DNA from 3 places in the Streptomyces sp. NPDC046379 genome. Region 2 is predicted to be linked to each of the others. Evidence: riboswitches for the same ligand, from Rfam matches in the RefSeq annotation. Region 2 holds a riboswitch; each other region holds the start of a gene.
What was found. A riboswitch is a leader RNA that binds a small molecule or an ion and turns the genes downstream of it on or off. The one in region 2 is predicted to bind cobalamin.
Positions count from the first base shown of each region.

Region 1 (7,403 bases), on a different contig from region 2:
GAAGCGCTGGGCGAACAGCCACTGGTAGACGGTGGACGCGGCGACCACGGGCATCGCCCAGGCCAGCACGAGGCCGATCAGCAGGGTGACCCGCATCCGCGGTCCGAGCCGGGCCAGCAGCAGTCCGACCAGGGAGCCGATGACCATGGTCAGGACGACGTTGACGGCGGTGAACACGATCGACCGGACGGTGACCCGCCAGAAGTCCTCGCTGGTGAGGACCTCCCGGTAGTTGTCGACGCCGTTCCACTCGGTGACGCGCTGGATCAGCTGCGTCATGTTGAGGTTCTGGAAGGACAGCAGGATGTCCTTCAGCAGCGGCCAGCCCAGCAGCAGCACGGTGGCCGCGAGGGCGGGCAGCAGCAACAGGTACGGGGCGAGCGCGCCGGTGCGCGAGGCGGCTCGCTGGGCTGGCTTGCCGGATCCGGAGTCGTCGGCCTTGACGACGTCCGCGGGGCCGGAGGGCGGCCGTTCGGTCTGCACGGTCATGCTCGCCATCTCTTCTCTCGACCTGCGGTGTCACGGGAGCGGGGGCCGTACGGAAACGTGCGGCCCCCGCTCCCCGTTGATCACCCGCGCCGTCAGCTCTCCTGGGACAGACGCTTGTTGAACTCGTCCTCGACCTGCTTGGCGGCTTCGGCCGGCGACTTTCCGTTGAGCACGGCGGTCATGTAGGTCTTGACCGGGTTGGGCGCGTTCTCCACGGCGGCCCACTCCGGGATCAGCGGCGTGGTGCCACCGCCCGCGGCGGCCGGCGCCATGGCCTCGGCGGCGGGGTTGCCCTTGACGTTGGCCTGCAGCGACTCCTTGTTCGGGATGACGCCGTTGAGCTTGGCCAGCTGGCCCTCGTACTCGTCGGACAGGGCGATCTTCAGGAATTCCTTGGCGAGTTCCTGCTTCTGGCTGCCCGCGGCGACGGCGAGGTTGGAGCCGCCGAGGAAGACGCCCTCGGGCTTGTCGGCCGTCGCACCGGGGATGGTGAAGTAGCCGATCTCCTTCTCGATCTTCGGGTTGGCCTCGATCGCGATGCCGGCTTCCCAGCCCATGCCGATGAACGCGCCGACGTCGCCCTTGCCGAAGACCTCGCCCTGCTGCGGGGTGGCCTCGTCCTTGTCCTTGGGCGCCTTGGAGAGGGACTGGAACTTCTTGTAGGTCTCCATGGCGGCGGCGACCTTCGGGTCGGCCAGGTTGGAGACGTACTTGTCGCCCTCCTTCTTGACCAGTTCGCCGCCCTCGCCGACCACCAGGCCGACGAAGTGGTACCAGTTCTGGCCGGGCAGGTAGATCGGCTCGGCGTCGGTCTTCTCGCCGATCGTCTTCAGGGCGTCGTAGAACTCGTCACGGGTCTTGGGCGTCTCGGTGATGCCCGCGTCCTTCCAGACCTTCTTGTTGTAGATGACCACGCGGTTGGCGAAGTACCAGGGCGCCGCGTACTGCTTGCCCTCGTAGACGGAGGAGTTGTTCAGCGCCTCGGTCCACTCGCCGCCGATCTCGGCCTTCAGGTCGGCCAGGTCGGCCAGGCCGCCGGTCTTGGCGTAGGCCGGCGTCTGGGTGTTGCCGATCTCGAAGACGTCCGGCGGGTTCTCCTCGGACAGGGCGGTGGTCAGCTTCTGCTGGATGCCGTTCCACTGCTGGATCTCGAACTTGACCTTCGCCTTGGTCTTCTTCTCGAAGGCGGCGGCGACGTCCTTCTGCCACTGGTCGGGGGACGAACCGTCCATCACCCAGACCGTGAGCGTCTGGCCGGCGTAGCCGTCCGCTCCCGACTTGCCCTCGCTGCCGCCGTCGTCGCCACCGCACGCCGCGATGGACATCAGCATGCCCGCGACACCGATCGCGGATATCAGCTTGCGCTTCACGCCACCCTCCTCAGGGATGCTGCAAACCCCCCTCGTCCCCGCGATGTGACGTGGGCGCCGTGCGCACCGTCCGTGGGGCCGGGACCTGGACCAATGGTGTAGACCAGTACCGGGAGCTTGGCCCAGACCATATGGCGTGTCAAGGGTCACGGAACGCCTCTCACCAGCCGTTATGGGACCTACATATGCAGGAACCTTTAAGTAACAACCCGTCGAAAACAGCGCCCCGACACGACACACTGCGGGTAGACCACTTACCGTGAGATGGACTAGACCAACGAAGCGCGCCGACGGTATACAGAGGGGATCACGGAGCGTGCGGAGGACCTTTCCGCGCCGAGGCCGTGCCACGATGTGAGCCGTGACCGACGGATATGTCGGTCGTTTCGGCACCCGGAGCCGGGAAGGCAGAGCATGAGCACCGACGTCAGCAGTGCGGAGAACGAGGGTGGGGCGACCGTCCGTACCGCGCGCGTGCCCAAGTACTACCGCCTGAAGAAGCACCTGCTCGAGATGACCGAGACGCAGGCCCCCGGCACGCCGGTGCCCCCGGAGCGCACGCTCGCCGCCGAGTTCGACACCTCGCGCACGACGGTCCGCCAGGCCCTCCAGGAGCTGGTGGTCGAGGGCCGGCTGGAGCGCATCCAGGGCAAGGGCACGTTCGTCGCCAAGCCGAAGGTGTCGCAGGCGCTGCAACTGACCTCGTACACCGAGGACATGCGCGCCCAGGGCCTGGAGCCCACCTCCCAGCTGCTGGACGTCGGCTACATCACGGCCGACGACACCCTCGCCGGGCTGCTCGACATCACGGCCGGCGGCCGGGTGCTGCGCATCGAGCGGCTGCGCATGGCCAACGGCGAGCCCATGGCCATAGAGACGACCCACCTGAGCGCCAAGCGCTTCCCGGCGCTGCGCCGCAGCCTGGCCAAGTACACGTCCCTCTACACCGCGCTGGCCGAGGTGTACGACGTCCATCTCGCCGAGGCCGAGGAGACCATCGAGACCTCGCTGGCCACCCCGCGCGAGGCCGGTCTGCTGGGCACCGACGTGGGCCTGCCGATGCTGATGCTCTCCCGCCACTCCCTGGACCGCGAGGGGCGGCCGGTGGAGTGGGTGCGCTCGGTCTACCGCGGGGACCGGTACAAGTTCGTGGCCCGCCTGAAGCGGCCGCAGGACTGACCCCGGCCCCAGGAACGGGGGCGGCCCTCGGGCTCACGACCGCACCTCCGGAACGGACCTCGGAAAACCGCACGTCGAGTGCGTCGAGGGGTTCCGTTTGCGCCGGTCGCTGACCTAGATTGCCTGCGCATTGCAAACAGGTGATCAGTGAGGGGACGGGAGCCGCCATGTCGCAAGCCCCAGAAACCGGCAGAGGGCCGGTGGTGACGCCCGCGCGCGTCGTCATCGCCCTCTGCCTCACAGCGCCGTTCGTCGCCATGCTGTGGGTCGGGTCGTACGCCAGAACCGAACCGCAGTTCATCGGCATCCCGTTCTTCTACTGGTACCAGATGGCGTGGGTGCTCATCTCCACGGCGCTGACGATGGTCGCCTTCAAGCTCTGGCAGCGTGACCAGCGCGCCCGCGGCGGCCGGAAGGGCGGTGCCGCGCGATGAACGAGGGCGTCAACGGCGTCGCGCTCGCCGTCTTCATCTTCTTCTTCCTGGCCGTCACGGTCATGGGCTTCCTCGCCTCGCGCTGGCGCAGGGCCGAGAACGAGCACAGCCTCGACGAATGGGGCCTGGGCGGCCGGTCGTTCGGCACCTGGGTCACGTGGTTCCTGCTCGGCGGCGACCTCTACACGGCGTACACCTTCGTGGCGGTCCCGGCGGCGATCTACGCGGCGGGCGCGGCCGGGTTCTTCGCCGTGCCGTACACCATCCTGGTCTACCCGCTGATCTTCACCTTCCTGCCCCGCCTGTGGTCGGTCTCGCACAAGCACGGCTATGTGACGACGTCCGACTTCGTGCGCGGCCGGTTCGGCTCCAAGGGCCTGTCGCTGGCGGTGGCGCTCACCGGCATCCTGGCGACGATGCCGTACATCGCGCTCCAACTGGTCGGCATCCAGGCCGTGCTGGACGTCATGGGCGTCGGCGGCGGCGAGGACACCAACTGGTTCATCAAGGACCTGCCGCTGCTGATCGCCTTCGGCGTGCTGGCCGCGTACACCTACTCGTCGGGGCTGCGGGCGCCGGCGCTGATCGCGTTCGTGAAGGACACGCTGATCTACATCGTCATCGCGGTGGCGATCATCTACATCCCGATCAAGCTGGGCGGCTTCGACGACGTCTTCGCCAAGGCGGGCGAGGCGTTCGGCGAGACCAACCCGGCGACGGGCGCTCCGCGCGGGGCGCTGGTGCCGGGCGACGCGGGCCAGTGGACGTACGCCACGCTGGCGCTGGGCTCCGCGCTCGCGCTGTTCATGTACCCGCACTCGATCACCGCGACGCTGTCCTCGCGCAGCCGTGAGGTGATCCGCCGCAACACCACGATCCTGCCGCTGTACTCGCTGATGCTCGGCCTGCTGGCGCTGCTCGGCTTCATGGCCATCGCGGCCGGGGTCAAGGTGTCCAACGGGCAGCTGGCGATCCCGCAGCTGTTCGAGAACATGTTCCCGGACTGGTTCGCGGGCGTCGCCTTCGCGGCCATCGGCATCGGCGCGCTGGTCCCGGCGGCGATCATGTCGATCGCGGCGGCGAACCTGTTCACCCGCAACATCTACAAGGACTTCCTCAAGCCGGACGCCACGCCGGAGCAGGAGACCCGGGTCTCCAAGCTGGTGTCGCTGCTGGTGAAGGTGGGCGCGCTCGCCTTCGTCCTGACCATGGACAAGACGGTGGCCATCAACTTCCAGCTGCTGGGCGGCATCTGGATCCTCCAGACGTTCCCGGCGCTGGTGGGCGGCCTGTTCACGCGCTGGTTCCACCGCTGGGCGCTGCTGGCCGGCTGGGCGGTCGGCATGCTCTACGGCACGGTCGCCGCGTACGGCGTCGCCTCGCCGACGCAGAAGCACTTCGGCGGCTCGTCGAAGGAGATCCCCGGCATCGGCGAGATCGGCTACATCGGCCTCACGGCGTTCGTGATCAACCTGGCGGTGACGGTGGTCCTGACCTTCGTGCTGCGGGCGGTGAAGGCCCCCGACGGCGTCGACGAGACGCGCCCCGAGGACTACACCGCGGACGCCGGCGACCCGGGCGTCCAGGTGGAACTCCCGCCGGCCACCGCGGGATCGGCCCACTGACCGACGCACACCCCGGCGGGCCGTCGCAGGCAGGACCTGCGGCGGCCCGCCGTCGTGCACACTCCCCCCATGGACATCGTCATCCGCCCGGCGGAACCCGCCGAGTACGCGCCCCTCGGAGAGATCACCGCGCATGCCTATCTCCAGGACGGCCTCCTCGACTTCGGTGAGAGCGACGCGTACCTGGGCGAGTTGCGGGACGTGGCGAAGCGCGCCGCCCACGCCGAGGTACTGGTCGCCGTGCGCGACGGCGAGGTGCTCGGCGGCGTCACCTTCGTGCCCTCCGGCGGTCCCATGGCCGACATCGCGGAGCCCGGCGAAGCCGAGATACGGATGCTCGCGGTCGCGCACGCCGCACGCGGCCGGGGCGTCGGCGAGGCGCTGGCCCGCGCCTGCGTCGAGCGGGCGCGGAGCCTGACCGGCTGCAACGGCGTCGTGCTGTCCAGTCAGCGCACGATGCACGCCGCCCACCGCATCTACGAGCGGCTGGGTTTCGTCCGCACCCCGGAGCGCGACTGGAACCCCCTCCCGGACGTGGACGACGTCCTGCTGATCACCTACGCGCTCGCCCTGCGCTGACGCTCCTCCGACCCGACCCGACCCGACCCGGCCCGACCCGACCGCGGCCCGCCCTGACGCTTCGCCGTCCCCGCCTCCGGCACTCCCGCGCTCCGACGCGACACGGCGGGGCACAACATCTGGGGGTGCTTTCCGCGACCGACACAAGATGTATGCTCATGCTCGCTGCCGCCGCAGGGGAATCCGGTGCGAATCCGGAACTGTCCCGCAACGGTGTACACGCGTGTTCACGCACGCCTGTCGAGTCCGACGACCTGCCGGCAGCGCGCCCGGCCGACCGGCCCGGCGCATGACGTCCGGGCCTCGTGGAATGGGTCGGTGGACGCGACGCCGCGTGCGCTCGTGAGCTGCCCCGCCCTCGCAGGCCCCGTGCCGAGCGAGGGAGAGCCCCCACGTGACCATCGCGCCAGCGGATCCCGCTTCAGCGACCCAGGCGACACACACGACGCAGGCGACTCGGGCGTCGCAGTCGGCCCAGCCCGCCGACGACGCCCCCGGAGCCGCCCTGCTGCGGACCCTGACCGAGCTGACCGCCGACCTCCCCGGCGCCGACCCCGGACGGGTCGCCGCCGCCGCGCTGCGCGGCCGATCGGCGCACGCGGACGAGGCCGAACTGCGCGAACTGGCCACGGAGGCCGCCGCCGGCCTGATCTCCGAGGACCCCGCCCACTCGAAGCTCGCCGCCCGGCTGCTCACCCAGACCCTCCGCGCCGAGGCCGCCTCCCAGGGCGTCACCACGTTCACCGAGTCGGTCGCGACCGGTCACCGCGAGGGCCTCGTCGCGGACCGCACCGCGCGGTTCGTGCGCCTCCACGCCGACCGCCTCGACGCCCTGGTCGACCCGGCCGCCGACGACCGCTTCGGCTACTTCGGCCTGCGCACCCTGCACAGCCGCTACCTGCTGCGCCACCCGGTCACCCGCAAGGTCGTCGAGACGCCCCAGCACTTCCTGCTCCGCGTCGCCGCCGGCCTCGCCGAGGACGACACCGCGCGCGCGGTCGACGAGGTCGCCGCCCTCTACCGGCTGATGAGCCGCCTCGACTACCTCCCCTCCTCCCCCACCCTCTTCAACTCCGGCACCCGCCACCCCCAGATGTCGTCCTGCTACCTCCTCGACTCCCCGCAGGACGAGCTGGACTCGATCTACGACCGCTACCACCAGGTCGCCCGCCTGTCGAAGCACGCGGGCGGCATCGGCATCGCCTACTCCCGCGTCCGTGCCCGGGGTTCGCTGATCCGCGGCACCAACGGGCACTCGGGCGGCATCGTCCCGTTCCTGAAGACCCTCGACGCCTCGGTGGCCGCCGTGAACCAGGGAGGCCGGCGCAAGGGAGCCGCGGCGGTGTACCTGGAGACCTGGCACGCGGATATCGAGGAGTTCCTGGAGCTGCGCGACAACACCGGTGAGGACGCCCGCCGCACCCACAACCTGAACCTCGCGCACTGGGTCCCGGACGAGTTCATGCGCCGCGTCGACGCCGACGGCGCGTGGTCGCTGTTCTCCCCGTCCGACGTGCCGGAGCTGACCGACCTGTGGGGCGAGGAGTTCGACGCCGCCTACCGCGCGGCAGAGGAGAAGGGCCTCGCCCGCAAGGTCCTGCCCGCGCGGGAGCTGTACGGCCGGATGATGCGCACCCTCGCGCAGACCGGCAACGGCTGGATGACCTTCAAGGACGCCGCCAACCGCACCGCCAACCAGACCGCCGAGCCCGGTCACGTCGTCCACT
Region 1 is NZ_JBVJFP010000013.1:222,866-230,268, forward strand. It holds gene ACZ6KF_RS23540 (carbohydrate ABC transporter permease) at 1-489, opposite strand, end outside; gene ACZ6KF_RS23545 (extracellular solute-binding protein) at 582-1,859, opposite strand; gene ACZ6KF_RS23550 (GntR family transcriptional regulator) at 2,274-3,038, shown strand; gene ACZ6KF_RS23555 (DUF3311 domain-containing protein) at 3,206-3,472, shown strand; gene mctP (monocarboxylate uptake permease MctP) at 3,469-5,097, shown strand; gene ACZ6KF_RS23565 (GNAT family N-acetyltransferase) at 5,167-5,676, shown strand; cobalamin riboswitch at 5,829-5,952, shown strand; gene ACZ6KF_RS23570 (ribonucleoside-diphosphate reductase subunit alpha) at 6,071-7,403, shown strand, end outside.
Region 1: another riboswitch for cobalamin. It lies ahead of ACZ6KF_RS23570 (ribonucleoside-diphosphate reductase subunit alpha); the one in region 2 lies ahead of ACZ6KF_RS32210 (ABC transporter substrate-binding protein).

Region 2 (7,403 bases):
CGGCCAAGCGGTACAAGGCGCCGAAGTCGCCGTGGTCGGCCGCCTGCCGGTAAAGAATCTCGGCACCCTGCCAATCCCTCCTCGACTCCCGCAGCTCGGCCAGGCTGTACAGCGCGTTCATGCTGCCGTGGTCGGCGGCGCGGTGTAGGAGGTGGTGGGCCCATTGCAGGCGGTGCCGGTTCTCGGCTGCTCGGGTGAGGTTGTTCAGGTCGTCGGGGTGGGTGAGGTGGGTGTGGGCGGCGTGCCAGAACGATGCGGGCGGGCACAGGTGGCGGCGGGTGGCGCGGCCGTGTTGTTCGAGGTAGTCGGCGAGGCGGAACACCGGCCCCGTCGGGCACGGTGAGGGGGCGCTGTCCGGGGAGGGGCCGGGTGGGCGTCGTTGTGGCCGCGGGGTGATGCGGCTCAGTGGGGCGTGCTTGCCGTGGACGTGTTCGGCGAGTTCGGCGTAGGCCTTTTCTGCCCAGTCGTCGGTGAGCTGGTTCCAGTCGGTGTCGTGGAGGTAGTCGGCGGCGGCGTCGGTGAGGAAGGCCTGCGGCAGGTGGAGGCCGACGCCGAGGCGCCGGGCGTCCATCGCCGCTTCCAGCAGTGCTCGGGCGGCCGGGCTGCCGGTCTGATAGCGCTCCAGGAGCGCGGGGCCTCCGGCAAGATCCTGAGCAAGGCGCCCGTCCTTGCCGGCGCGGGTGAGGGCGCCGGACAGCATCCGGTCACCGCGATCAGCCTTTATCCTCGCCTCGGCCAGGGCGCGGTCGTCGAAGGCTTCGGGGATGCGCACGGTGCGGCCGATGAGCAGCTCCCGCGCCCGGCTGTGCGGATCCGGCGCCCCGGCAGGGGGCAGGGCGGTGTACTCCTTGGCGTAGCCGGGCCACAGCGTGCCCAGCACCAGCACCGGAGCACGCTCGAGGGCGCTGACCAGGCTGTGGAGCGCGGCGGCGATCCGCTCACCGGTCTCCCGGTCGCCTAGGTAGTGCTGGGCCTCGTTCAGCCACACCACGGTCCGGGGGCCGACCCGGGCCAGGTCCTTGAGGGCGGCCACGGCGCGGGTGGGGTCGAAGGGATGCCACAGCCGCCATCCCTGCTCCGCCAGTGGCTGCACGGCTTCCCAGCACGCCCGCGTCTTGCCTGTCGAGGAGGAGCCGACCAGGACCAGCATCCGGCTGTGGCCGGCCGCCGCGTCCCGCACCGCCTCCGCCAAGATCCGGTCGTGCTCGCGGGGCACATAGCCCGGCAGCAGCCACTGCCTGGGCGAGCCGGTGCCGTTCTGGGCGCTGTCGGCCGGGTGGACCTCCAGCGCATGCGGATCCCACTGGCCGATCGGACGCCCCGGCCCATCTGCTGTGACCGTGCCCGGCTCCTCGGCCGCGACCCGCCGCAACTCCAGCAACTCCCCCGCCGGCAACTTCAGCGCGCGAGCCAGCGCCGCCACCGTCTCCGCAGACGGCACAGGCTTGCTGGGCGAGAATGCCTCCGAGACGGTGGTGCGCCCCAGCCTTGCCTGGGTCGCGAGCCGCGTCTGGGTCAGCCGGGCTCTGGCCAGCCCGTCGCTCAGCTTCTTACGCAGTTCGGTCAGCGCCGAGTCCGGGGTGTGGCCGGCCTGTTCGTCGTGCACGCGCGCCCCCGCGGGTGGTGAGGTGTTCGCCGGTGTTCATCTTCGTCCCGGCGAACCCCGGCGCACACCGATTCCGCCACCTTCGTCCATGCCAACATCCCAATTTTGATGGGAGTCTGCCGTGAACGTCGCCGTTCTCCTCCTCACCGCCGCGCTCGTGCTCGTCGTCGCGGTGCTGGCCGCCGCCGGGGCGGGCAAGCTCGCCCGCCTGGACGGCGCCACCTACCCCACCGCCCTCACCCACGCCGCCACCGCCTTCACCACGGTCCTCACCCTCGCCACCGCGGTGGCCGGTGCCCTCACCGCCCTCCTCACCTGATGCAGCCCACGGTCTAGTGTCCTGCGCCAGTAGTTGATCGTTAGTTGTGGTGCGACTTCTGCTGCTGGTGCGTCAGTTCCCCGTCGAGGCCCGAAGCTGGAACCGTTGCTGCTGTCTGATGACGAGCGGGTGGTGTTGGCGCGATGGACGCGTCGGGCGACATCGGCCCAGGCCCTGGCCCTGCGCGCGCGGATCGTGCTGGCGTGCGCCGGGCCGGAGGTACCACCGATCGTCGCGGTCGCCCGCGAGCTGCGGGTGGCCGCCGACACCGTCCGTAAGTGGCAGCGCAGGTTCCTGGCGAAGCGGCTGGACGGCCTGGTCGACGAGCCCCGGCCGGGCCGGCCGCCCACCATCAGCGTTGATCAGGTGCAAGCGGTCGTGGCCACGCCCCTGGGCACGCGCTTACGTACGAACAAATCCAACGTCGAACACTGGTGCCGCGGCTCTGTGCCTCGCGGGAATACACCCACGTTTCTTGCGGTCGCGCTCTCCCGGCGCCTGGGCCGTCTGCTGACCCCTTGGACGCGCAGGTGATGGTCCAGGTGGAGGTGGCGGTCATGGTGTAGCGGGCGCGGGGCTTGTCGGCGGAGGTGCAGGTGCAGCAGTGCCCGCAGTCCGGGGAAGCGGCCGCGCCGGTGCTTGCCCGGTAGGGGGTGCCGGGGCCGGTGCACGTCGCCGTGGCGCCGTCGCCCATGTCCCAGCGGACGGCCGTGACGCGGGCGGTGGCGGTGACGGTCATGCCGCCCGCGCTCGCCGACGCCGACGCTGGCCCGTACGTGGTCGGGCCGGGGCGCACCCACATCCACATCGGCATCCCCACCAGATACCTCCCGGCCGCGCGCAGGCTGGCGATGTCCGGGCTTTTCAGCTCCATCTGGTCCACCGCACTCCGGGCGACAACGGCCGGATCGATCGCGGGAGCCCCGGGAGCGGCGCCGTCGGGCAGCCACATCCACACCGTCCGCCCACCTTCGCACCGCACCTCGTAGACCGCACCGTCCTCGCCCGGCCGGCCGGGACGGTAGCTGATGCTGCCCTCCAGCGGCTGCGGCGACATCCCTCGTGGGCGCACTTCGGCGCATCCGACGCCGCCTCCGAGCCCGAGCTGGAAGAAGCGGGCGCGCGACGACGACAGACTGAATCCGGGAGGAAAATTCCCGCCCCGCGTTCACGATCAAGGACGTTCCCGCCCCTTAGCTCATGACCGGCTCACCGCCGCGCACGTATGGGGAAGAGGGAGATGCACCGATGGACCCGGCCACGACCGTCATCGTCTTAATCGTCACCGCCAAGACCTTCACACTGCTGGCACTCTGGCTGCGCCTACGCTGGCAGGCGCGCCGCGACCAGGACCGGCACCACTACCTTCTCGGCGTCACCGAGAAGGTCTCGGCCGGCGACCGGGTCGAACTGAACGACCGGCACCGTGACGGCCACCGCCTGCACGTGACGATCATCCGTACTCCGGCCGGTGGGGAGGATCAGGCCGCGTGAGCACCCACGACGCAGCAGACGGTGCCGAGCGTCCGTCCACCGCGCTCCCATCCGTCGGCCCGCCCGGACAACGTCACCATGCCCGGCAGCAGAAGGACGCCGAGTTCTCCGCCTTCTACCGGACTCGCATCCGCTCCTTGGTCGTGTTCCTGGCCAGCCACGGCGCCGACGTGCAGACCGCCGCGGACATCGCCCAGGAAGTCATGACCCACGCCTACCGGAACTGGGCCGACATCACCCACCCCAAGGCGTGGGTGTACAAAGCTGCCTCCCGCGCCCTCGCCCGCAGGATCGCCTCCGTCGAAGAACCCGTCGACGAAGTACCCGAGCCCACATCCCTGCTGGCCCGCCCCGACGCCATCGCGGAATGGGAGGCGACGCATGACGTGCTGCCCGTGCTGCGCAGCCTCCCGCCGAGACAGCGCCAGATCCTGGCCTGGACCCTGGCCGGCTTCACCCCCACCGACATCGCCGAGCTCCTCGGCCTGCGCGCTGAGACCGTACGCGCCAACCTCATGAAAGCCCGCCGCTCCGCGGCCGCCTACCTCACGGCACGGGAGGAGGAACAGTGACCGACCACCGAGCACACCACCACGACGACCAGACGGTGGACCGCCGGCTCGCTCAGCACCAGCATGCCCTGACCAGCGCACTGGACGACGTCCTCGACGTCGAAGCCGGACTGCGCGAGATCCTCATCCACTCCCGCCAGGACACCGCCGCTGACGACCTCGACACCGTCCTGGACACCGAAGCCGGACTCGCCGCCATCCTGCCCCCCACCCCAGAACCAGCCGCCCCGCCCAGCACACACCGCGCCCCCCACGACCACACCGGCGCACAGGAACTCCTCCGCACCCTCAGCCCTTCAGACCGCATGACCCTGCGCGACCATCCCCACGTCAAACAAGCTTTCCGAGACCTCGCCCGCGACCACGATTTCCTCGCTCCCGCCGTGATCATCGTCCGCCCTCTCAACCTCATCCTCGACCTCGCCTTCGACCTCGCCCGCGACCTCAACCGCGACCTCGATCTCGCCCTCCTCGGCCGCCGCCTCAACCGCAACCTCGGCTACGCCCGTGACTTCGCCGGCCGCTTCGCCCACAACCTCGACGGCTCCATCAACCGCGACTTCCAACGCGCCCGCGCTCGCGCCCGCTACATCAACGGCCTCCTCGACCTCGCCCTCAGCGACGACCACGCCAGCGACCGCGACTTCCGCCTCGACCACGACCTCGACTTCCAACGCGCCCGCGCCCGCGCCCGCGACCTCAACTCCATCCTCGACCTCGCCCTCGCCCGTGCCAGCGACCTCGACCTCGACCTCGACCATGCCAGCGAGGCGGCGCGCACCGTCGTCCGCACCGTCGTCGATGTCCGCACTACCGAGGTTGGCCGGGCCATCGGTGCGGCGCTCCGCCGAGAGCCCCCCATGCTCGATAAGAACTCGCTGCACACGCTCCTGGATGACTTCACCACCGCCGACTTGAGCGACGTCGACCTGACCGGCATGGATCTCAGCGGAGTCCACTGGTCGGAACGTGGCACACAGTGGCCGCCGGTCCTCGATGTCGAAGACCTCAAGGCCCGCTCCGACGAGACCCCGCGCGGCAGCGGAACCTGGATCGTCCGCTCCGGAACCGCCAGCATCCGCGACCCGGCCGAACTATGAGGAGAGGTGGCGTGATGACTGCGGGTCTGCACAGCTGCCCGGCGTCCCAGCAACCCGAAACTCCAAAAATATCCGACTGCGTTGCCCCGCCAGTGCCGACGCGGTTCGCCTCGGCCCCACCGCTCCGCCACGCCTTCCACGGGGGTCAGCGACTGCAGTAGCTGCTCGACGAGTTCGGCGTACTCGTCGCTGACGTCCCGGGAGACCACCCAGGTCAACGAGGAACTTGGGCCGTCTCCAGGAGTTCCCGGTACGTGTCCTGGGGGCTCGGGTCCAAGAGGGCACGCACAGCACGAACGGTGTCCTTCATGTCCCGCTTCGACGGCCGTCCCTACGACGAAAACGCCGAGCGGCTGGTGCTGCGGGCTGTCCGCGAGGCGTGACGCAGAACGGCAGGGGTGTGCGGCGGGGTCCGCACGCCCTTGGGCCAGGACGCGGGGGATCGTAGGATCAGCAGGTCATCGCCGCGACGGGAGACAGGAAGCCGGTGCGAGTCCGGCACGGTCCCGCCACTGTGACCGGGGAGTGCACCCTTCGACACGCCACTGCGCGCCGCGCGGGAAGGCCAGGGGGAGCGTCGATCCGGGAGTCAGGACACTGGCCTGTCGCGGGCCCGTTCCGAGGAGCGCGGACTCCCCAGGAGGCTTCACGTGTACGACGGCACGTCCCGTCCCCCGCTGTTCACCCCTGCCCGCCGACGCCGCGCCCTGCGGGCGGCGGCCGCGGCCGTACTGTCGGCGGCCCTGCTGACCGCCGGCTGCGGATCGTCTCAGGACACCGCCAAGGACGCGAAGGCCGCGGCCTCGTCGGCCGACGGCTTTCCGGTCACCGTCGACAACTGCGGCGTGAAGACGACGTACGACAAGGCGCCCGCCCGCGTCGTCACCATCCACCAGCACCCGGCGGAACTCATGCTCTCCCTGGGCCTGAAGGACCGCATGGTCGGCACTGCCTTCTCCGACTCCGCCGTCCTGCCCGAACTGAAGAAGGACTACGAGGCGATCCCGGAACTGGCGAAGAAGGAGCCGTCCTTCGAAACCGTCCTGGAGGCCGAACCGGATCTGGTCTACGGCGGCTACGGCAGCGCCTTCGCCGAGAATGAGGGCCGCTCCCGCTCGGCATTCGCCGACGCCGGCATCGACACCCACCTCAACCGCGAGTACTGCGGCAAGAAGCGGGTCACGATGGCCGACACCTACGACGAGATCCGCACCATTGGCAGGATCTTCAACGTCTCCGGCCGGGCGGACAAGCTGGTCTCCGACCTCCAGGCGCGGGTCGGCAAGGTCACCGACGCCGTCGAGGGCGAGCCCGAGGTACCCGTCTTCGTCTACGACAGTGGTGACAAGACCGCCTTCACCGCGGGCGGCAAGAGCCTGGGCACCGAACTGATCCGGCTGGCCGGCGGCGAGAACGTCTTCGCCGGCCTCGACGACGTCTTCGGTGACGTCTCCTGGGAACAGGTCGTCGAACGCAAACCAGAGGTCATCGCGGTCTACGACTACGCGGGCGCCGGAAGCGTCGAGCAGAAGAAGAAGTTCCTGCTCGCCCAGCCCGCTCTGCGGGACGTGCCCGCCATCAGGAACAAGCGGTTCGTCGTGCTGCCGTTGACCGCCACCCTGGTCGGCGTGCGGTCCGCGTACGCGGTGGAGGACCTGGCCCGCGGCATCCACCCCGAGAGCTTCCGGTGACGGCTCCGGTCACCGACGACGCCACCGGGCGGGCCGTGAAACCGGGGAAACAGGACGACAGGCGGGCCGGGCCGGCCGGTCTCACCGTCACGCTCGTCGTCCTGGCCACCCTGCTGATGGTCTCCGCCACGGCGGGCCTGGCGATCGGTTCGGTTCAGGTGCCGCCCGGCCAGGTGTGGGGCATCGTGACGCACGCGCTGGGCGCCGACTGGGCGGAACCGGACTGGTCGCGGGCGCGGGAGACCATCGTGCTGGACGTCCGCGCGCCCCGCGTCCTTCTCGGGGCGGTGGCCGGCGCCGGACTCGCGGTCGTGGGCACCGCCCTGCAGGCTCTGATCCGCAACCCGCTCGCCGAGCCCTACCTGCTCGGAGTCTCCTCCGGGGCATCCCTGGGCGCCGTTGCGGTGATCGTGTTCCAGGTCACCCTGTTCGGGCCGGTTTCGCTGTCGGTCGCCGCGTTCGCGGGGGCACTCGGGGCACTGCTGCTCGTCTACGTCACCGCCCGCACCGGCGGTCGGATCACGTCGACCCGGCTGGTCTTGTCGGGTGTGGCCGTCGCCGCAGTACTGACCGCCGTACTGGACCTGCTGCTGCTGACCACCGACCGGGGCAATGAAGCCC
Region 2 is NZ_JBVJFP010000031.1:14,504-21,906, reverse strand. It holds gene ACZ6KF_RS32250 (tetratricopeptide repeat protein) at 1-1,606, opposite strand, end outside; gene ACZ6KF_RS32245 (hypothetical protein) at 1,728-1,925, shown strand; gene ACZ6KF_RS32240 (helix-turn-helix domain-containing protein) at 2,031-2,459, shown strand; gene ACZ6KF_RS32235 (hypothetical protein) at 2,618-2,914, shown strand; gene ACZ6KF_RS32230 (hypothetical protein) at 3,174-3,419, shown strand; gene ACZ6KF_RS32225 (RNA polymerase sigma factor) at 3,416-3,991, shown strand; gene ACZ6KF_RS32220 (hypothetical protein) at 3,988-5,091, shown strand; gene ACZ6KF_RS32215 (hypothetical protein) at 5,346-5,474, shown strand; cobalamin riboswitch at 5,532-5,711, shown strand; gene ACZ6KF_RS32210 (ABC transporter substrate-binding protein) at 5,742-6,782, shown strand; gene ACZ6KF_RS32205 (FecCD family ABC transporter permease) at 6,818-7,403, shown strand, end outside.

Region 3 (7,403 bases), on a different contig from region 2:
CCGACTACGCCGGGCTCGGCGCGACCGACCGGCTGCACACCTACGTCAACCGAGTCGACAGCGGCCACGCCCTGCTCGACGCCGTCCGGGCGGCCCGCGCGGTGCCCGGCGCGTCGGTCACCCGCGACTCGCGCGTCGCCCTCTACGGCTACAGCCAGGGCGGCGGCGCCAGCGCCTCGGCCGCCGAACTCCAGCCCACCTACGCCCCCGACGTCAGGCTCGTCGGCACCTACGCCGGCGCGCCGCCCGCCGACCTGACCGAGGTGCTGAAGGGCATCGACGGCAGCGCCCTCGTCGGCGCCCTCGGCTGGTCGCTCAACGGCTTCCTGCAGAGCGACCCGGCGCTGCGGCCCCTCGCCGACGCCCACATCAACGCCGCCGGCAAGGCCGCGCTGAACGACCTGTCCACGATGTGCGTCGGCGACTCGGTCTTCCGCTACGCCTTCACCAAGAGCACCAAGTGGACCGTCAGCGGCAAGTCCGTCGGCGAGATCGTCGCAGCCGAGCCGGCGCTGCGGGCCACCCTCGACGCGCAGCGCATCGGCACCATGAAGCCGGCCGGTCCGGTGCGCGTGGCGACCGGCGTCCAGGACGACATCGTGCCGCACGCCCAGTCCCGCAGGCTCGCCGTCGACTGGTGCCGCAAGGGCGCCGACGTCACCTACGAGGCCGTCGTCCTGCCCAACCTCGGCGACAAGCTGCTCACCAACCACGTGGCGCCGCTGCTGACCGACCAGGGCGACGCCATCTCCTGGCTGACCGACCGTCTGGCCGGGAAGCCCGCCTCCTCCAACTGCTGGAGCATGCCCCTGCAGCCCTGACCCGCCGGACAGGCCGAAGGCCCGCCGGGGAACCGGCGGGCCTTCGGGACGGGCGGATCAGCGCGTGACGACGTGCCGCTCGTCGGGGACGCAGTGGGTCATGGTCACGCCCTCCACGTCACGCGGCGGGTTCTTGCCCAGATTGGCCAGCCGCTTGCGGTCCTCGTCGGTGAGGTCCTGGCTGGCCAGCGGCTCCAGCCCGGCCACGTCCTCCGGTCCGATGCCGAGCCCTTCGCCGACCCGCAGCCCGAGGTCGTTCTCGACCAGCAGGAAGTGCCACACCATGCGCTCCTGCACCGGCCGGTCGCACTGGGACAGCAGGTCGACGAAGTTCTTGACCAGGTCGTCCCGCTCCCACTGCTCCATGAGCAGATAGCGCTGCCCGGCCTGGAGGTAGTCGTTGGTCCGGGAGATGCGCTTGCGGGTGAGCCGGCCGCGGATCTCCGGCCCCTGCTCGTCGTGCGTCGGGTACTCGCCCTCGCGCAGGCCGCCGGTGATCGACGGTTCGTAGTTCACGCTCGGGTTCTCGCCCGCGCCGTCGACGTGGTACGTCATCAGCCCGTCGCGCTGGTTGGTGCGCACCTCGGCGTTCTTCGCCTGGTTCACCGGCAGCTGGAGATAGTTCGGGCCCACCCGGTAGCGCTGGGTGTCGCTGTACGAGAACGTGCGACCGACGAGCATCTTGTCGTCGGAGAAGTCCAGCCCGTCGACCAGGACGCCGGTGCCGAAGGAGATCTGCTCGTTCTCGGCGAAGAAGTTCTCCGGCATGCGGTTGAGCACCATCCGCCCGACCGGCTTGGGCGGGAAGTCCTGCTCGGGCCAGGTCTTGGTGTCGTCCAGCGGGTCGAAGTCCAGCTCCGGGTGCTCGTGGTCCTCCATCATCTGGACCAGCAGCTCCCACTCGGGGAAGTCGCCCCGCTCCACCGCCTCGTACAGGTCCTTCGTGGCGTGGCCGAGGCCCTGCGCCTGCACGTTCGCGGCATCCTCCTCGGTCATGCTGCGCACGCCCTGCTTCGGCATCCAGTGGTACTTGACCAGCACCGTGCGGCCCTCGTCGTTCACCCACTTGTAGGTGTTCACGCCGAAGCCCTGCATGTGCCGGTAGTCCGCCGGGATGCCGCGCGGGCTGAACAGGTTGACCAGCATGTGCATCGACTCCGGCGTCTGCGACATGAAGTCGAAGATCCGCCGCGGCTGCTGCTCGAAGGTCACCGGGTCCGGCTTGAGGGCGTGGATGACGTCCGGGAACTTGATCGCGTCCCGGATGAAGAAGACCCCCAGGTTGTTGCCGACGAGATCCCAGTTGCCGTCCTCCGTGTAGAACTTCACGGCGAAGCCACGGGGGTCGCGCGCGGCCTCGGAGGAGTCGCGTCCGCCGATCACCGTGGAGAACCGGACGGCCAGGTCGGTGCGCTTGCCGCGCTCCTGGAACAGCTTGGCCCGGGTGAAACGGCTGATCGGCTCGTCGCCCCAGGCGCCGTACGCCTCGAAGAAGCCGTACGCCGTCACCCCGCGGGCGTGCACCACGCGCTCCGGGATGCGCTCCCGGTCGAAGTGGCTGATCTTCTCGAGGAACTGGTAGTTCTCCAGCGTCGCGGGCCCCCGGGCGCCGACCGTCCGCTGGTTCTGGTTGTCATAGACAGGATGGCCCTGCCGGTTGGTGAGTACCTTGCGGTCGTCGCCCGGGGCGGGGCCCTTGCTGGACACGTCCGTCATGGTGGGAACTCCTTCGGCTGTCCCGGCATCGCGCGGAGCGGGTCCGCTGCGCAACGGCCGGCCGATCAGTGCAAGCCCTACGAGTACCCCGGCCCACGCGGACGACTAACACATGTGCGGCCTTCCGGCGGTATGCCGTGAATCACCCACGGCGTCGCCGGGCGGCCGGCGCGGTGCTCACGCCCGTCCGGCGGCGCCCCTGCCGGGCGCCCCGGCCTCCGCCGCCCGCGCCGCCAGCTCCTCGGCGGTACGGGGTCCGCGGGCCGGGTCGGCCAGCAGGCCCTGGGCGTGCAGCAGGCGGGCCGCCGCCACGCCCCAGGGCAGGCGCAGGCCCGCCTCGCGCAGCAGGCCGGTGCGGGCCAGGACGGTCGGGGCCGGGCCGGTGCGCACGCCGGACGGGGTGAGGAGGGCGGCGTCGTCGGCCCAGCGCAGGGCGAGGTCGACGTCGTGGGTGGCCATCACCACCGTCGTGCCCCGCTCGCGCAGCTCGCCGAGGGTCGCCAGCAGCCGCTCCTGGCCGTCCGGGTCGAGCCCGGCCGTCGGCTCGTCGAGGATCAGCACCCGGGGCCGCATCGCGACGGCGCCCGCGATCGCGGTCCGCTTGCGCTGCCCGTACGACAGCAGGTGCGTGGGCCGGTCGGCCAGCGCGGTGATGTCCAGGGCGGCCAGGGCCTCCGCGACGCGCGCCCGCACCTCGGCGTCGGACAGCCCGAGGTTGAGCGGGCCGAACGACACGTCCTGCCCGACGGACGCCGCGAACAGCTGGTCGTCGGGGTCCTGCACGACGAGCTGGACGGTCGTCCGCAGCCGGGTCAGGCCCTTGCGGTCGTACGTCACCGGACGGCCGTCGACGGTCAGCCGGCCGGTACGGGGCCGCAGCCCTCCGGCGAGCAGCCGCATCAGCGTGGTCTTGCCGCTGCCGTTGCGGCCCAGCAGGGCGAGCGCACGGTGCTCGCGCACCTCGAAGTCGAGGCCGGACAGCACCGTGGGGCCGTCCTCGTAGGCGAAGGACGCGCCGTGCAGGGCGACCGGCACGGGCTCGCTCATGACAGCGGCCTTTCCAGGACGAAGGTGAGTGCGGTCAGCGCCGTGAGAAGGGCGGCGCTGCCGGCGAGGAAGGGGAGGGAGACACGGGCCTCGGGGACCAGGACGCGCAGGGTGCCGTCGTAGCCGCGCCCGGCGAGCCCGGCCTGCAGCCGCGCCGCCCGGTCGAAGGCCCGCACGAACGCCGTCGCGCCGAGCCCGCCCAGCGAACGCCAGGCGGCGGCGCGGCCCGCGTGCCCGAGCCGGGCGGCCTGCGCCTCCCGGACGCGGCGCACCGAGTCGAGCAGCAGGAAACTCATCCGGTACGTCACCAGGGCGACGTCGACGACGGGCGCGGGCACCCCGGCCCGCACCAGCCGCGGCAGCAGGTCGGACAGGGGAGTGGTGAAGGCGAAGAGCAGCACCCCGAGGGAGGCCGCCGACGTCCGCAGCATCAGCTCCCCGGCGCGCACCGCCCCGCCCTCGGCCGGCGCCAGGAACCCGTCCGGGCCCCCGACCTGGACGAGCAGCGTGACCGCGCCGGTCGCGCAGAAGCCCAGCGGCACCCGGTAGGCCCGCCACAGCCGGCGGCCCGGCACGCCCGCCGGGCCCAGCAGCACGGCGAGCGCGGCCACCAGCACCAGGGCCGCGCCCGGCCAGGGCGGCAGCGAGACCGCCAGCACGGTCAGTCCGAGCCCGAGCACGGCCTTGTCCACGGGATGGCGGCGGCGCCAGCGGCTGCTGTGCGCCGCCGCGTCGATCGGCAGCACCCGGGTCAGTCCCGCCCGGGACGGGACCCGCCCTCCGGGCCCGCCGGCACGGCGGCGTCCCCGGCGCCCGCGGGCTCCGCGGGCTCGGGCTCCGCGGCCCTCGGCGCCTCGGGCCCCAGCGCTTCACGGGCCTGCCGCTCGCCCTGCCGCCTGCCCCGGCGCAGGCCGAAGTAGTAGGCGAGGACGCCCGCGCCGAGGGCCGCCTGCACGGAGAACAGCGCGGACTCGATCTCGCCGGACGGCGGCTCGTACAGGGGCGAGAACCAGGGCTCGTAGTCCGGCTCGATCTCGGTGATCGCCGTCTCGGCCTGGGCGTCCGCCCCGGCGAACGGCTCCTCCTCGTCGTCGCCGAGCCCCAGCGCCAGCGGCAGCACGGCGAGGGCCACCACGACGGCCAGCAGCAGGAGGTTGATCTTCGCGTTGCGGCTCATCGGGCCACCGCCTCCTCGCGGCGCCCCGCCACCAGCACGCCCAGCCGGGTCAGTTCGCCCTTGCTGGACTGCACCAGCAGCCGCATCACCAGCACCGTCAGCAGGCCCTCGCTCACCGCGAGCGGGATCTGCGTGACGGCGAAGATGGACCCGAACTTGCCGAGCGCGCCCAGGAACCCGCTGCCCGGGTCGGGGAAGGCCAGCGCCAGCTGGACGCTGGTGACGCAGTACGTGGACAGGTCGGCGACGAACGCGCCGCAGAACACCGCGGGCATCAGCGGCACTTCACAGCGCCGCAGCAGCCGGTACGCCGCGTAGCCGGCCCAGGGGCCGGCGATCGCCATGGAGAACACGTTGGCGCCGAGCGTCGTCAGGCCGCCGTGCGCGAGCAGCAGCGCCTGGAAGAGCAGGGTGATGGTGCCCAGCACCGCCATGACCGGCGGCCGGAACAGGATGGCGCCGAGGCCCGTGCCGGTCGGATGGGAACAACTCCCGGTAACCGAAGGCAGCTTCAGCGCGGACAGGACGAACGTGAAGGCTCCGGAGGCGCCGAGGAGCAGGGTGCTCTCGGGATGCTCCCGTACCTCGCGTGTGAGAGATCGCACTCCGTGGACGACGAACGGCGCGGACGCGACGCCCCAGGCGACGGCGTGCGCCGGAGGCAGGAAACCCTCGGCTATGTGCATGGCTCAGCAGACCCTCTCCAGCACCTCGTGGATGGTTGACGCGCCTTGGCCGGTCTCCTGGCTGACGGGTACCACCGCCCGTGCTCCGCCTTCCCGGGTCCGAGGACCCAGTGGCTGCCCGCGAGGGCCGGAGCCGGACTTCCCGATCACAGTGGCGAGGGCCGCACCGGCATCACACCGGATTTCCCGTTCACCAAGGCGTGGTGACAGTAGTGCCCGCACAAGGGTGCTGACAAGCGCGGACGGGGGCGGTGGACGGCACGGGCGGCTCACCCGTGCGCCCGGAACCGGCCCCCCGCACTTTGTCCCGGCAGCGGAAAAAGTATCGAGATCATGAACGAAAGGGGTTACGGGTCCGGACCAAGCCCGCTAACTTCCTTGAAATGAACCGGTCATGAGCGACTCGTGGCCGGGGCTCGACGGCGCGACGGCGCGCGCCCGTACTCCCTTCGGCATGCCCTGCGGCATGCCGCCACCCCACACCACTGGGAGACTTCTGTGCGCACGAGACCGTTCGGACGCAGACGTGTCCGTTTCCGCTTCCTGCTGCCCGCCGTGGCGGGCGTCCTCGGCCTTCTGTTGCCGGCGGCACCGGCGGCCGCCGCCCCCGCGGACCCGGGCGGCGTCCGGGCCGAGGCCGCCGTCGGGGACTTCCAGCAGGTCACGCTGGCCAAGGGCGTGGCCGAGACGGGCGAGCCGATGACGCTGGCGGTCCTGCCGGACCGTTCGGTGCTGCACACCTCGCGGGACGGCACCCTGCGGCTCACCAACGCCGCCGGCACCACGACCGTCGCCGGGAAGCTGGACGTCTACAGCCACGACGAGGAAGGCCTGCAAGGCGTCGCGGTGGACCCGGGCTTCACCGCCAACCGGTTCGTCTACCTCTACTACGCGCCCAAGCTGACCACCCCGGCCGGCGACGCCCCGGCCGACGGCACGGCCGCCGACTTCGCCCCGTTCGACGGCGTCAACCGGCTCTCCCGGTTCGTGCTGAGGACGGACGGCACCCTCGACCTCGCCAGCGAGAAGAAGATCCTCGACGTGCCCGCCTCGCGCGGCCTGTGCTGCCACGTCGGCGGGGACATCGACTTCGACGCGGCGGGCAACCTGTACCTGTCGACCGGCGACGACACCAACCCGTTCGCCTCGGACGGCTACACCCCGATCGACGAGCGGGCCTCCCGCAACCCCGCCTACGACGCCCAGCGTTCCTCGGGCAACACCAACGACCTGCGCGGCAAGGTCCTGCGCATCAAGGTCAACGCCGACGGATCGTATTCCGTCCCGGCCGGCAACCTCTTCCCGCCCGGCACCGCCCGGACCCGGCCCGAGATCTACGCGATGGGCTTCCGCAACCCCTTCCGGATGAGCGTCGACAAGGCCACCGGCATCGTCTACCTCGGCGACTACGGCCCCGACGCCGGCACCGCCAGCGCCTCTCGTGGACCCGCCGGCCAGGTCGAGTTCAACCGGATCACCAAGGCGGGCAACTACGGCTGGCCGTACTGCACCGGAGCGAACAACGCGTACACGGACTACGACTTCGCCTCCGGGGCCTCCGGCGCGAAGTTCGACTGCGCGGCCCCGAAGAACACCTCGCCGCGCAACACCGGCCTGACCGACCTGCCGCCCGCCCAGCCCGCCTGGATCCCGTACGACGGCGGCTCCGTACCGGAGTTCGGCGGCGGCTCGGAGTCCCCCATGGGCGGCCCCGTCTACCGCTACGACGCCGCCTCCACTTCCGAGGTGAAGTTCCCGCAGGAGTACGACGGGGACTTCTTCGCCGGTGAGTTCGGGCGCCGCTGGATCAAGCGGATCGAGTCCGGCTCCGACGGGACCGTGCAGTCCATCAACGCCTTCCCCTGGACCGGGACCCAGGTGATGGACATGGCCTTCGGCCCGGACGGCGCGCTCTACGTCCTCGACTACGGCACCGGCTACTTCAACGGCGACGAG
Region 3 is NZ_JBVJFP010000011.1:292,488-299,890, forward strand. It holds gene ACZ6KF_RS21195 (lipase family protein) at 1-821, shown strand, start outside; gene ACZ6KF_RS21200 (catalase) at 879-2,537, opposite strand; gene ACZ6KF_RS21205 (energy-coupling factor ABC transporter ATP-binding protein) at 2,715-3,584, opposite strand; gene cbiQ (cobalt ECF transporter T component CbiQ) at 3,581-4,330, opposite strand; gene ACZ6KF_RS21215 (energy-coupling factor ABC transporter substrate-binding protein) at 4,336-4,761, opposite strand; gene ACZ6KF_RS21220 (energy-coupling factor ABC transporter permease) at 4,758-5,447, opposite strand; cobalamin riboswitch at 5,478-5,660, opposite strand; partial or broken gene ACZ6KF_RS21225 (PQQ-dependent sugar dehydrogenase) at 5,946-7,403, shown strand, end outside.
Region 3: another riboswitch for cobalamin. It lies ahead of ACZ6KF_RS21220 (energy-coupling factor ABC transporter permease); the one in region 2 lies ahead of ACZ6KF_RS32210 (ABC transporter substrate-binding protein).